DNA from 3 places in the Arthrobacter sp. P4_F10 genome. Region 1 is predicted to be linked to each of the others. Evidence: riboswitches for the same ligand, from Rfam matches in the RefSeq annotation. Region 1 holds a riboswitch; each other region holds the start of a gene.

Region 1 (4,271 bases):
ATTTGCAGGCAGCGCGAAAGCCCTCGCCGCCCGTGACCCGGCGACGGCGCTCGCGGCTATGGTGACTAGAGCGCCGGCCAGCAGGGCCGCTGCCTCGCCCGGGAGCAGGACCTGAAGCTGTGTGCCGATGCTCGCCGCCGCAACCGGCACGCCAAGTTGGGCCGCCGACAACACCCCGAGGGGCAGCGGGAGACCCAGGAACGCCAGGCCGGCGTGCGTCAGCAGGGTCCCTACTCCCAGGACCACGCCGAGGGCAATCATCTCCGGATGTCCGGCCAGGTCCTTGAGCGTCAGCGATGCACCCAGCCAGACGAAGAACACCGGACTAAGGAAACCGTCGCTGAGGGCGAACAGTTGCCGGGCCAGCCGCCGCGGTTCGCCGACGGCGGCCACCACCAGGCCGAAGGAAAAGCCTGCCAACATCACGGACACATTGCTCCATGTCGCGACTGCGGCCAGGGCGAAGAGAACGGCCAGCTGGCTCCTCAGCTCCAGGGCAAACTTGCGGCTTTCCGAGAGTTGGTGCACGCGAGCGCGGATTCCCCTGCGCTCCAGCCAGCGCAAGACGAAATAGAGCACCACCGCGCAGCCGGTCACCGTAAGCACGCCCAGCGCCGCGCGGCCTGCGTTGGGCGGATCCACGAGGAGCGGCAACGCCACAATGCAGGCTATGTCGGCGATGGCCACCTGCGCGGTCATGGCGACGACATCGGGTCCGCCGAGGCGCAGCGAATCGATGATCGGAAGGACCAGGGCGGCCGACGAGGACGCCAGCAGCACTGCGTAGAGGGGAGCATGTCCAGTCCCGAAGAGCAGACCGATCCCGGTTCCGACCGCCACCGCTGCCGCCGCGGCCGCAATAGCCCGGCGGGAGCCATTGCCGAGGGCGGAGCGGATCTGCGGATCCCTCACGGGAACATGGGTTCCGGCCACAAACATCATCAGCGCGAACCCGATGTTGGCCAGCAGGATAAACGTCGGGTCCGCAGGATCAACCAGGGCCAGGCCTGAGCGTCCGATCGCGATGCCGGCCAACAGTTCGCCCAGCATCACCGGCAACCGCCAGCGCGCCGGCAGCGCCAGCAGGGGTCCGGCCAGGGCGACGACGGCGATCAGCGCCAGGGACAGGAATGTCACGGCTCGCCGCTGCGGGCGGGCCCAGGGCCCGACCGCCGCTCCACCACGGCGTAGGCTTTCCCGTCCAGGAACGCCCAGTCATTGACAACCATGTACCCAAGTGCGTCCACCCGGTCATTCAGGACGTGCTCGTCGAAACCTCCGTCGCGCGGTTCCGCGTCCCAGGTGGTCACGTGGACGTCCCGGCCGTCCAGGATCAGCAGCTCGGTGTTGACGTCGAAATCCTCCTGTGGCTGATTGCTCAACTGGCAGATGGCGACACAGTGGCTGTTCATTTCGGGCCTCCGCTTCGGCGTGTGCTGATGGCATCATCCTACGTTCGGATGCGGCGCCGCCCCATGGGCAATTGCCGGACCGTTCTGTGGCCGCCGTTACCTGAATGTGACTTTTGCATGCGGATCGCGTTACGGTGGATGAGTGCCTGTTGTCTCCGATACGGGCGCTCCCCAGCCGATTGCCTAACTCTGCCGCGGCCCGGGGGTAACTCGCATCAACGACCGGCAGAGACGGGGAAACCACTTTTGGCCTGCTGATTTCGCAGGCCTTGGGGTGAAGCCGCACAGTGCCCGCAACGACGGGCCCGGGAGTGCGGCCGGGTGCCTCCCATCCGAATCCGACAGCTCACCTCGCAGGCATTGGGAGAGGCTACATTCATGTCTTCAATCAGTACTTTTGTGCGCCATACGGCCGTCCTCGCCGCCGCATCCGGCCTGGTCCTCACCAGCGGAATGGCAGCCAACGCAGCCGCAGCACCTGCTCAGCGGGACTCCGCTCCGGCGTCCAACGTGGACGTCACGGGACTGGTCAGCGCCCCCGTGAACGCCGACTCAAGCGTCAAGATCAGCTTTGACCGCCCCGCGGTAGCTACCGTCGCAGCGCCGGTCATCGAACAGCCCGTTGCCGCGGCGCCGGCTCCCGCCGCTGCGCCTGCAGCAGCACCGAAGGCAACCGTGCAGGTGCAGGCCGCTCCGGCGGCCGCGCCGGCCGCGGCGCCCGCTGCCGGCGGACGCAACGCCATCATGCTCTCGGCCGCTTACAGCCAGGTGGGCATCACCCAGGACTGCACCGCCATGGTCGAAAAGGCCCTTGGCGCGGCAGGCAAGCCGGTTGGCAACATTGGTCCCCGGGCGTTCCTTGGCCTCGGAACCGTTGTGGGCACCCCGCAGCCCGGCGACATGGTGGTCCAGTCCGGCCACGTTGCCATCTACGCCGGCAACGGCCAGGTGGTCAGTGGCGGCATGAACGGAAAGAACCAGACGATGGTCCACCCGCTGTCATGGCTCACGGCGACCGGCGGCGTCACCTTCGTCCGCGCCTAAGCCGCGCTGCCTCTTCCGGGCCGGAAAGTCCGGAAAGACCGGTGATCGATTCCCTTGGGGGCAATCGATCGCCGGTCTTTCCTGTACATATAGTTCTCAGGGATTCCCCCGCCCGGCCAGTGGAAGCGTCAACTTCATGACCGTCCCCTCGGCACCTGTCGCGGCCACCTCAACGGCGCCGCCCGCAGCGACGGCGATCTCCCTGACCAAGGCCAGACCGATGCCAAAGCTTCGCTGTCCGTGTGCACTGCCTGTGCTGGCGGTCCGTACGAAGCGGTCAAAGATCCGGGTCTGATCGACGCCGGTGATTCCGGTCCCCGTGTCCGCCACCGTGATCACGGCGCGGTTCTGCTCGATCGAGGTCGTGATGGACACCCGGCCGCCCGGGGGCGTGTGGGCGAGGGCGTTGTCCGCCAGGGCAAGCACGGCACGGCGCAGCGCGTTATTCTCGATCCGGGCCAGCGGCCGGGCATCGGCTACGAAGTCCACGGCCACCTTGCGCTGCTCTGCCACCAGCTGGAGGCTCCCGGCGACGCTGGCGGCGGTGTCGGCAAGGTCGGCAGGCGGTGCGGAGCGGTCCGGGACTTCCGCTGTTGCCGCGAGGAGCAGTTCGTTGACAATCCCGGTCAGCGTTGCTGCGTCCTCCCGGATCCGGGCCAGGTCGTGGCCTTGCCTGGAGCCGGGCACGGTATTGCGCTGGGCAAGCTGGATCCTGGTGTCCAGGATGGTCAAGGGCGTGCGCAGTTCGTGGCTCGCGTCCTGGACGAAGCGCCGCTGCCTGGCCAAGGCATCACCGAGGGGACGGATGGCGCTGCGCGCGCTGAGCCACCCGACGATGCCGGCCAGCAAGATTCCCGCCACCCCGGCGATGACCATGGCTTCGAGGACATCTTTGGAGTCCAGGTACGCGTAGGCCGTCCCGGCCGCCGCCGAGCCCGGCACTTCTGGATGGGCGAGTTGATTCATGAGGTACAGCGCCGTGGCAGCGAGCAGCCCGAGAACCATGACCGCGCACGCGGCGCTGATCCGCAGCGCGACCTTGAGCGAGGCCTTGCGCAGAATGGAGTGGTCCGGATTTCCTGCGGTCCCGCCGTTACTCATGGGCATCGCCGATCTGGTAACCGAGGCCGTGCACCGTGCGGATGACGGCCTTGGAGATCTTCCGGCGCAGGTGATGAACATAGGTATCGATCACGCCGGGCTGGTCCGAGGCGTGGAAGTACGCCGCGAGGAGTTCGTCCCGGGTGAAGACACGGCCGGGTTCCGCGGCCAGGGCTGCGAGCAATTGGCCTTCTTTCGCGGTCAGCGACACCGTGTGCCCGTAGACGGACCGGACGGAACGCTGCGTCGGATCCAGTTCCCAGTCCCCGATCGCCACCGGCGCCGGGGCCGGGGAAGGGAAGGTGCGCGTCAGTGCGCGCAGGCGTGCCGCCAGTTCGCCGGCGTCGAACGGCTTGGTCACGTAATCGTTGGCTCCGGCGTCCAGACCCCTGATCTTTTCGTCGGCATCGCCCAGCGCGGTCAGGATCAGGATGGGCGTGGCAATGCCTTTCGACCGTAAAGCCGCGATGAGGGCGATACCGTCCATGACAGGCAGCCCGCGGTCGATCACCATGACGTCCCAGGCCCCGGTCAGTCCGTGGTGGAGGCCATCACGGCCGTTGGTGACCAACTGGACCCGGTAATCCGGGTCCAGGAGCTCGGCGATGAGCGGTCCCAGAACGGCGTCGTCCTCGACGAGCAGCAGGGAGGGGCGGTCAGCGGTAGTCATGTCAGCTATTCTTCCGCGGCCATTTCCTCAGTCCGCAGTCCGTC
Region 2 (4,271 bases), on a different contig from region 1:
AGGCCACCCCGATGCTGCCGAAGCGGACCAGCTGCCCGAAGAGGCTTCCGCCGGGGCTTTGTTCCTGGGCCCGCGAGGAGGCCGGCAGCGGTCCGCGGGCCAGGGCGGCGCGCAGCTCGGGCACCGGGATCCGGCCCGAGAGCAGGTCCCGGCTCAACCGTGCCATGCCGCGCAAGTCAGCGAGGGCAGTCTGGACGATGTCCACGCTGGAATCAGGGTCGTCGGTCCAGTCCACCGGGACTTCGTGGACGCGCAGGCCGCACTTTTCTGCCAGGACCAACAGCTCGGTGTCGAAGAACCAGGCGTTGTCCAGTGTGTGGGGGAGCAGTTGCCGGGCCACGTCCGCCCGGATCGCCTTGAAACCGCACTGCGCGTCGCTGAAGTGGGCGCCCATAAGGGACTGCAGCAGGAAGTTGTAGCTGCGCGAGATGAATTCGCGCTTGGGTCCACGGACCACACGCGAGTTGCGGGTCAGGCGCGTCCCGATCGCCAGGTCGGAGTGCCCCGAAATGAGCGGCGCAAGGAGCGGGCCGAGGGCGGCCAGATCAGTGGAAAGATCCACGTCCATGTACGCCAGGACCGGCGACGGCGAGGCAAGCCACACCTTGCGAAGCGCGTTACCGCGGCCCTTTTCGGCCATATGGACCACCTTCACTTCGCGCAGCTCGCGGGCTACGCGTTCCGCCGCCTTGAGCGTTCCGTCGGTGCTGGCGTTGTCCGCCACCGTGATCCGGAAGGAGTGCGGGAAGGCGCCGAGAAGGTACGCGTGGAGCCGGCGCAGGCATGCTTCGAGATCCCGTTCCTCGTTGAAGACCGGAATGGTGACGTCCAGCAGGGGGGTGCTGGCACGCGTGTCAATGGCTGAGCGCCGGCCGCCCGGGCCGGTAAGCGCCCCGGCGGACGTGCCCGGGCCAAGCGCTTCGGCCAGGGCAGGCCCCGGCCGTGCGGCCGGGCTGGCCGGCGTCGCCGTGGAGCGGAGCAGGGTTCCTGTGGCCTGGTCTGTGAATGTCATGGCTCAACTTTCCCGGCGGCCCATATGAGGGCTTTAGGGTCAAGCTGTGCGGGGGCTGTGGAAGTCCGGCTGGTCCGCCCCCGACACACAAGAAGGCCCCGGATCCATGTGGATCCGGGGCCTTCTGTGGAGGCCGGTTAGCGCCGGTTTAGTACCAGTTGTGTGCGTAGTGGAAGTTCAGGGCGCCGCAGGGGGAGCCGTAGCGTTCCTTGACGTAGTTCAGGCCCCAGTTGATCTGGGTCCGGTAGTTGGTCATGTAATCGGCGCCGGCGCTCGCCATCTTCGTGGCCGGCAGGGACTGGACCACGCCGTAGGCGCCGCTGCTGGGGTTGGTGGCAGTCGTCTTCCAGTCCGATTCCTTGGTCCAGAGCTTATGCAGGCACTGCATCTGGCCCGGTGCCCAGCCATAGCTGCCCAGCTGGGCCGCGGCGTAGGCCTGGGCCCCGGCGGGGTCGTCGACTGCGACCGGCGCAGCTGCGGGAGCCGGGGCAGCTGCCGGGGCCGGTGCGGGAGCGGGGGCCGGGGCGGGAACCGCAGCGGCTGCAGGAGCCGGTGCAGGAGCGGGGGCTGAGGGAGCCGGCACGGGAGCAGCGGGTGCTTGGATCAGCGCTTCGACGGCCTTAACCTGCGAGATCTGGGGTGCCACGTTTTTTTCCACTGGAGCGGTCGGCCCAGCCACCTGGGCCCGCTCGAAGTTGAGCTTGGCCAGCGGGTCGGCGGTGGTGGCTGTTTGGCTGCTTCCAACGTTCGTGCCCTGGCTCCCCGGCTCTGCCGCCTGGCTGGCAGCGCCGCCCCCCACCAGCATGGCGCAGGCGGCGGCGATGACGGCGGCGCGGCGGCCGGTGATGCCGAGGCCGGTGGCCAGCCTGGACAGGGCGGATGCCTGCGTGGCCGGTTCGGCGCGGTGGCGCGACTTGGTGGAACGGGAATGGGAATCGCCGTCAGGGCGCGTTTGTACTTGGAATTCAGTCATGGTGGCCTCTCAACGCCGGCGGAGTTAGCTGTCGGGTTCGGATGAGGTCATCCGGCCGCACGGAAACTCACGTGTCGGCTTCACCCCGAGGGCGCATGAAAGCAGAATGCCCGGGAACTCTGGGTCCCCCGCCTCTGCCTGGTCCAGCGGAATCCGGGAAGCGGCAGAGTTTGGCGTCCGTCCGGATATGCGGCACCAATGGCGGCGCACCCCAAAGACGCTACAGGACCCGGCCGCTTAAGTCACATTTTGGTAACAGGAGTCACAACTGCGGGGTGTCGGCTTGCGCCGGAGTCGCCGGTCGTTCGGGTGGGGGCCTGTGGGTGGCTACGCCGACGGCGGCGCCGCGGGCAGCCGCACGGCGAACTCCGTGCGGCCAGGCCGGGACGTGACCTCGACTGTTCCTCCGTGGGCCTCCACGATCGAATGGACAATGGACAAGCCCAACCCGCTCGTGCCCTCCGAGGTCGGCGCGGCAGTCGCCGTTCCCTGACCATGGCTGCCTCCGGCTGCCATGCCAAAGGCACTAGAAGCGGCACTAGAAGCGGCACTAGAAGCAGCACCGGAAGCAGCGCCGGATGCCGAGCGCACGGCGCCCCCGGACCGGGCCCCCGCCGTCGCGACGGCTGAGTTAGCTGCGGCGCTGGCTGCGGCGCTGGCTGCGGCGCTGGTCGCGGGATTGGTGCGCGCCGCGTCGGCACGTGCGAAGCGGGCGAAGACCCGGCCGACGAATTCGGGGGCGATGCCGCGGCCATTGTCCGTCACAGTGACCATGGCGCTGCCGTCAGCCGAACGCATGACGCCCGTAACCACCTTGGTTCCGGGGTCCGTGTGCTTGCGTGCATTGGACAGGAGGTTGGCGAGGACCTGGTGAAGCTGGGTCGCGTCACCGCGCACCACCACGGGTTCCTCCGGAAGCTCCAGCTGCCAGATGCGGTCCGGGGCCATGACTTTCTCATCGCTCACCGTCTCGATGGCCAACTGGGTGAGGTCGACGTCGGAGATCTTGAGCGGCTGTCCCTCGTCCAGGCGTGCCAGCAGCAGCAAGTCCTCCACCAAGGTGGTCATCCGCTCGGACTGGCTTTGCACGCGCGCGAGGGATCTCTGGCCGTCGGGAGTGAAGTGCTCGGTCATCCGCATCAGCTCCGTGTAGCCGCGAATGGCCGTCAGCGGGGTTCGGAGTTCGTGCGAGGCATCGGCGACGAACTGCCGAACCTTCATCTCGCTCTCCTGCCGCGCCTCGAGGGCATTGGAGACGTTGTCCAGCATCTGGTTCAGCGCGTAGCCCACGCTGCCTACTTCGGTTCCGCGGTGGGCGGCGGACGCCGGGACGCGCACCCCGAGCGCCACCTCGCCGGCGTCCAGCGGGAGGCGGGAAACTTGGGTGGCCACCTCGGAGAGCTGCTCCAACGGCTTCATGGTGCGGCGGATGAGCACAGTCCCGGCAAGGCCGATCAGAACTATTCCGCCAAGCGACACAATAGTGATGGTCCAGACAAGGGAGGTCAGGGTGCTCTGTTTATCGGCAAGGGGAAGCCCGGTGACAATGGTGTCGCCATATGGGGTCTGCGTGGCAACGAGACGGTAGGCGCCGGATGACAGCGAGCGATCAACGGGGAGACCGTCGGTGCGTAGTCCCAGGAGGATCTGGTCGTCCTCCGATGACAGCGAGGCGCGGGTGGCGTCGGTGGCCAGGAAGCCTGCACTGCTGACGTTGCCGTTCTCAATCCGGGCGATGAGGGTGCCGACCCTTTGTCCCCGCGCGTCTAAGGGATCCGGCCTGCCATTGGGGTTGCCGGCAGGGGGCCGGCTGAACTCACTCGAGCGGTGCGAAGCCTGGCCGAGCTGGTCATCGAGCTGCCGGGTCAGGAACAAGTCCATGGAGGCGTAGCTGAACAGTCCCACAGCGCCGCAGATAGCCACGAGCAGCGCCATGGCGACGAGAACCAGCCGGGTGCGCAAATGCCACGTGGAGGGGTTGCGCCAGTCGCGCCCGGGGACGCGTGTCACACCGGAAAGTGAAGGCACGGATCAGTCCGCCGGTTTCAGGACGTAGCCGGCGCCGCGCACCGTGTGGATCATGGGAGCGTGGTTGGCGTCGACCTTCTTGCGCAGGTAGGAAATGTACAGTTCCACGATGTTCGCCTGGCCGCCGAAGTCATAGTCCCAGACGCGGTCCAGGATCTGGGCCTTGCTGATGACCCGTTTGGGGTTTTCCATGAGGTAGCGCAGCAGCTCGAACTGCGTGGCGGTCAGATGCAGCTCCTCACCGCCCCTGGTGACTTC
Region 3 (4,271 bases), on a different contig from region 1:
TTCCGGGGCTGGCAGATCTTGGCGGGGTGCCCAATGGTGCCCCCGCGGACAGGGCGGTAAACCTCCTGGAGGCCATGGCCGGTTACGGTGCGGGTTCGCGGATCACGGTCAACCGGCTCGCGGAGCCGATCCAGGTGGAGCCGGAGCTTCTGGCCCAGCTCGACGAAGGCGGAATCCGGCCTGGCGCGCTGGTCTCGCTGGAGCGTGTGGGGGAGTACATCTCGGTCCGCGTCCCCGATATCGAGGGAGCCCTGGAACTGCCGCCCGAGGTTGCCGCGCACGTCTTTGTAACGGTCGCCTGACCGGCCGCAACGGGCCGGTTGTGGGACGACCCATGAGTTCTGCACAGTTGCGATTACGGATTTATCACCGGGCGGCTTAATCCCCTATAGTTAGTGGCCAGTACCGATACCAAAGCGTTACCTGATCCGAAGCCGAGCCCTGCCAGCGGATCAGTCGCTGAACCACCTTCTGGCAGGGGCGGGGGAACCACTTTCGGCTGCTACTTAAGCAGCCTTGGGGTGAAGTCCGTCAGCGGCAAGCAGCTTCCACCGAAGGATCCCCTGGGGATACCCCTGTGCCTGGCTGCTTGCAACGGCGGACCGGGTCTTTGATCTCTCTGACCCGAATCCGACAGCTAACTTCGCAGGCTCTCCAGAGAGGAACCGTTCTTGACCACCCAGACCGCCAGGGGCCGTCGCCGCGCGACCGGTCCCGCTCCGGAGCCGCGTCCCGTCGTCGCGCATATGGCCGAACGCCCGCGCGACGCGCACCGCGATGAACGGCGTCGCCGGCGCAGTCCGTTCCGTCAGGTAACGGAGTTTGCCTCGGCCAGCGGAGTCGGGCAGAAAGCCGGGATCGCCCTGGCCGCAACTGGTCTGGTTCTCACCGTGACGGTCCCCGTCACGAGCCCCGTGATGGCCTCCAATCCCGGCGGATCCGGCGCTCTCTCGGCCGCCGTTCAGCCGGATGTCACCGCCGCTGCCGCGGCAAAGGTCGACTTCAGCCGCACTGCCGTCACCACGAAGGGCGATCCGGACGGGAAGCTCAAGCAGCTGCTGAGCGCCCAGTCTGTGGGCAGCATCACCCGCGCCGCATCGGCGGGCACACTTGGCGGGCCGCTGGATCAGCTGGTCACGGCCTCGCCCTACGGCTACCGCGTCAGCCCCATTACCGGAGGCGCGGGGGAGTTCCACCGCGGCCAGGATTTCGCTGCCCAGTGCGGCACGGCGGTCCATGCAGCCGCCAGCGGCACCGTGACCTTCAATGGATGGCATCCCTTCGGCGGTGGAAACCGGGTGGTCATCGACCACGGTAACGGCCTGGAGACCACGTACAACCACCTGTCCTCTGCCTCGGTCGAGGTCGGCCAGAAGGTATCGCGCGGTGACGTCGTCGCCATGAGCGGAACCACCGGCGCCTCCACGGGCTGCCACCTCCACTTTGAAGTGATGGTCAACGGCGACGTCGTTGACCCCCTCGGCTGGCTCTAACAAAGACGATGGACCACTCTCAGATTCTTGTGACACGCCGTGATCTGAATGTGACATTGGGTCCGGACTCCTGTAGGGTTTGAAGCACGCCAACTTTTCCGAAGTTGGCGCTCTTGAGTGGATTGCCTAGCTCTGCCACCGCTCAAGGTCCGTTCGCATTACATCGTCTGGCAGGGGCGGGGGAACCAATTTTGGCCTTCGAAAGAAGGCCTTGGGGTTAAGTCGCAAAGCTTCCCAGGAAGCAGCGCGGCCGGGTGACTCCCATCCGAATCCGACAGCTCACCTCGTAGGCATTGGGAGAGGCTACTTTCGTGTCTTCACGCCACAATTCTGCGCGCATGCGCACCGGCGAGGCTCTTTTGAGCCCGCTGGAATCCACATCACGTGCCGCCCTTGCCGGCGCCCGGATTGGATCACGTTCCGCAGGCTCATTCTCTACCGAGCCCGGACAGCATGCAGTTTCCGCTTTTGGCGCGTCTTCGCAGTACACCCTTCGCTAAGTAACCCATTTCGGGGCGATCCGGCGTACCCCCAAGATGCCGGAGCGTCCTCAGTCCGTGCCCGAAAGCGCGCGGTCCAAGGATCACGAAAGAGAGAACTTAATGACTACTCGTGCAACTGTTGCACGGCACCGCGCCGAGGTCACCAAGACCAACTCGCTGGCTGTTATTGCCAAGGCTGTCGGCGACAACGCCGGCGGCGTGGGCCGTCAGGCCGCGGTCATCGCCGCAGCTTCCGGTCTGGTTCTGACCAGTGGAATCGCAGCCAACGCTGCTGAGACCAATGTTCAGCGCGAATCCACCTCCGCTTCGGCCCTGGAAGTCCAGTCCGCCGCTCCGGCCACAATCTCGGCCGCTTCCACCATCGCGATCTCCTACGAGAAGCCCGCTGTGACCACGTCGCCGGCTCCCGTCGTGCAGGTCCAGGATTCCAACGCCTCCCGCGCCGGTGGCACCGAGCTTGGTGTCAGCGGCGGCGTCGCTGCCCAGGCTCCCGCCGGCATCGGAAGCGGCTCCGGCGCAACCATCGCCGCCGCTGCCTACGCACAGATCGGCGTGGCGCAGGACTGCACCGCCCTCGCCACCAACGCGCTGGCCGCGGCCGGCATCCACTACCACGGCTGGCCGGCAGGTTACCTGTCCCTGGGCCGCACCGTGAGCGCCGCCGAGGCACGCCCGGGCGACCTCGCCTACTACCAGAACGGCGGCGTGGGCATGGCTCACATCGCGGTCTACGTCGGCAACGGCATGGCAGTCCACGGCGGCTGGAACGGCGGAACCACCGCGCTGTACAGCGTAAACGTCGGCTCCGGCCCGGTCTTCATCCGCGTCGGCGCCTAAGCAAGACCCCCAGCACCTTCGAAAGACCCCCGCCTCTTGGCGGGGGTCTTTTGCGTTGCCGCGCCGTGAACTTTCCGCGCTGAAGACTGCGCCCGTGAAAAAATATTCGGTGATCCGGCACCTGAGTGTTTACTCTTGTGTTGTCGATCCATAGCCCGACCATGCAGAGGGCAGCCGGCCCTCGTGCCGCTGGCGGGTGCGGCCGTGAAGAGGTATGCGGATGCGCACTCTCGTTCTGAATGCTGGATATGAACCCCTGGCGGTCATCACCTTCCGCCGGGCGCTCGTCCTTGTCCTAACCGGAAAGGCCAGCGTGGTGGCCGAAGGGGACGACCCCGTTGTCGGCCCCCAGGATATTCTGGGCCGCCCGTCCGTGATCCTGCTGAACCGCTACATCCGGCCGAGGTACAACACCATGACAGCGGTGAGCCGCCGCGGCGTGCTCCGCCGCGATGCCCACCGCTGCGCCTACTGCGGCAAGGCTGCCCACACCATCGACCACGTCCAGCCAAAATCCCGGGGCGGGGCCGATTCCTGGGAGAACCTGGTGGCGGCGTGCCTGCGGTGCAACAACGCCAAGAGCGACCACACCCCGGCGGAGATGGGCTGGAAGATCGGTTTTGTTCCGGGCCCGCCAAAGGGCGCCATCTGGCAAATCAAGGAGCTCGAGAAGCCGACGCCGGCTTGGGACCCGTTCCTGTTGCCTGAGTCAGCGGCCTGAACTGCTGCCTGGACTGCTGCCTGAACTGCTGCCGGGCAGTTCATGGCTGATTCGGCGGCAGCCGGCGCCGCGCTAGGCTGAACCGGTGGAGTTCGATGCCATTATTCTCGCCGGGGGACGGTCCTCCCGCCTGGGCGGCGTGCCCAAATCCGGGCTGATCTACGACGGCGCCACCCTCCTTGAGCGCTCACTGCGCGCCGCGGGCGGGGCAGGGCGCACCGTCGTCGTCGGTCCTGACCCCGGGGACCTGCCCGGGGGCGTGCTGAGCTGCAGGGAAGACCCGCCTTTCGCGGGGCCGGCCGCAGCCATCGCCGCGGGACTGGCCGCGCTGGACGCGGACCACCCCGGCCGGCACGGGGCAGCCGCGGCGGCGCCGTTTACCCTGGTCCTTGCCTGTGACATGCCGCGCTCGGCCGAGGCAGTCCGCGCCCTGGCCGAATCGCTGGCCGCGTCTGTTGCAGTTGCGCCGGAACGGGACGGGGGCGACGGCGTCATGGCCGTCTCGGCCGAAGGCCGGAAGCAACCACTCGCGGGGTTTTATGGCACAGCTGCGCTACAACGTTGTGTTGCGGACGCCGCGGCCAGGGGCAGCCTGGAAAACGCGTCGGTCTTCGCCCTTCTTGCTAGGCTGGACGTGCGGGAAGTTCGCGTTCCCCCCGGTTCCACGGATGATGTCGACACCTGGGATGACGCGTCCGCATTAGGCGTTTCCGGTAG

Evidence for each region. Region 1 has a riboswitch for cyclic di-AMP ahead of AC1DR1_RS12775 (hypothetical protein). Riboswitches for the same ligand answer to the same signal wherever they lie in the genome.
Region 2: linked by a shared signal. The riboswitch ahead of AC1DR1_RS09615 (aggregation-promoting factor C-terminal-like domain-containing protein) and the one ahead of AC1DR1_RS12775 (hypothetical protein) in region 1 are both predicted to bind cyclic di-AMP.
Region 3: linked by a shared signal. The riboswitch ahead of AC1DR1_RS13230 (NlpC/P60 family protein) and the one ahead of AC1DR1_RS12775 (hypothetical protein) in region 1 are both predicted to bind cyclic di-AMP.

What each region holds. Positions count from the first base shown of each region.
Region 1 covers NZ_JBFUJJ010000010.1:58,167-62,437, forward strand. The annotation lists gene AC1DR1_RS12765 (cation:proton antiporter) at 1-1,137, opposite strand, end outside; gene AC1DR1_RS12770 (hypothetical protein) at 1,134-1,412, opposite strand; cyclic di-AMP (ydaO/yuaA leader) riboswitch at 1,583-1,786, shown strand; gene AC1DR1_RS12775 (hypothetical protein) at 1,791-2,456, shown strand; gene AC1DR1_RS12780 (sensor histidine kinase) at 2,553-3,557, opposite strand; gene AC1DR1_RS12785 (response regulator transcription factor) at 3,550-4,227, opposite strand; gene AC1DR1_RS12790 (DedA family protein) at 4,233-4,271, opposite strand, start outside.
Region 2 covers NZ_JBFUJJ010000006.1:139,219-143,489, forward strand. The annotation lists gene AC1DR1_RS09610 (bifunctional glycosyltransferase family 2/GtrA family protein) at 1-1,012, opposite strand, end outside; gene AC1DR1_RS09615 (aggregation-promoting factor C-terminal-like domain-containing protein) at 1,161-1,985, opposite strand; cyclic di-AMP (ydaO/yuaA leader) riboswitch at 1,985-2,144, opposite strand; gene AC1DR1_RS09620 (sensor histidine kinase) at 2,313-4,013, opposite strand; gene AC1DR1_RS09625 (response regulator transcription factor) at 4,017-4,271, opposite strand, start outside.
Region 3 covers NZ_JBFUJJ010000011.1:23,296-27,566, forward strand. The annotation lists gene AC1DR1_RS13220 (iron-dependent transcriptional repressor DtxR) at 1-302, shown strand, start outside; cyclic di-AMP (ydaO/yuaA leader) riboswitch at 448-667, shown strand; gene AC1DR1_RS13225 (M23 family metallopeptidase) at 672-1,493, shown strand; cyclic di-AMP (ydaO/yuaA leader) riboswitch at 1,631-1,800, shown strand; gene AC1DR1_RS13230 (NlpC/P60 family protein) at 2,096-2,833, shown strand; gene AC1DR1_RS13235 (HNH endonuclease) at 3,054-3,554, shown strand; gene mobA (molybdenum cofactor guanylyltransferase) at 3,640-4,271, shown strand, end outside.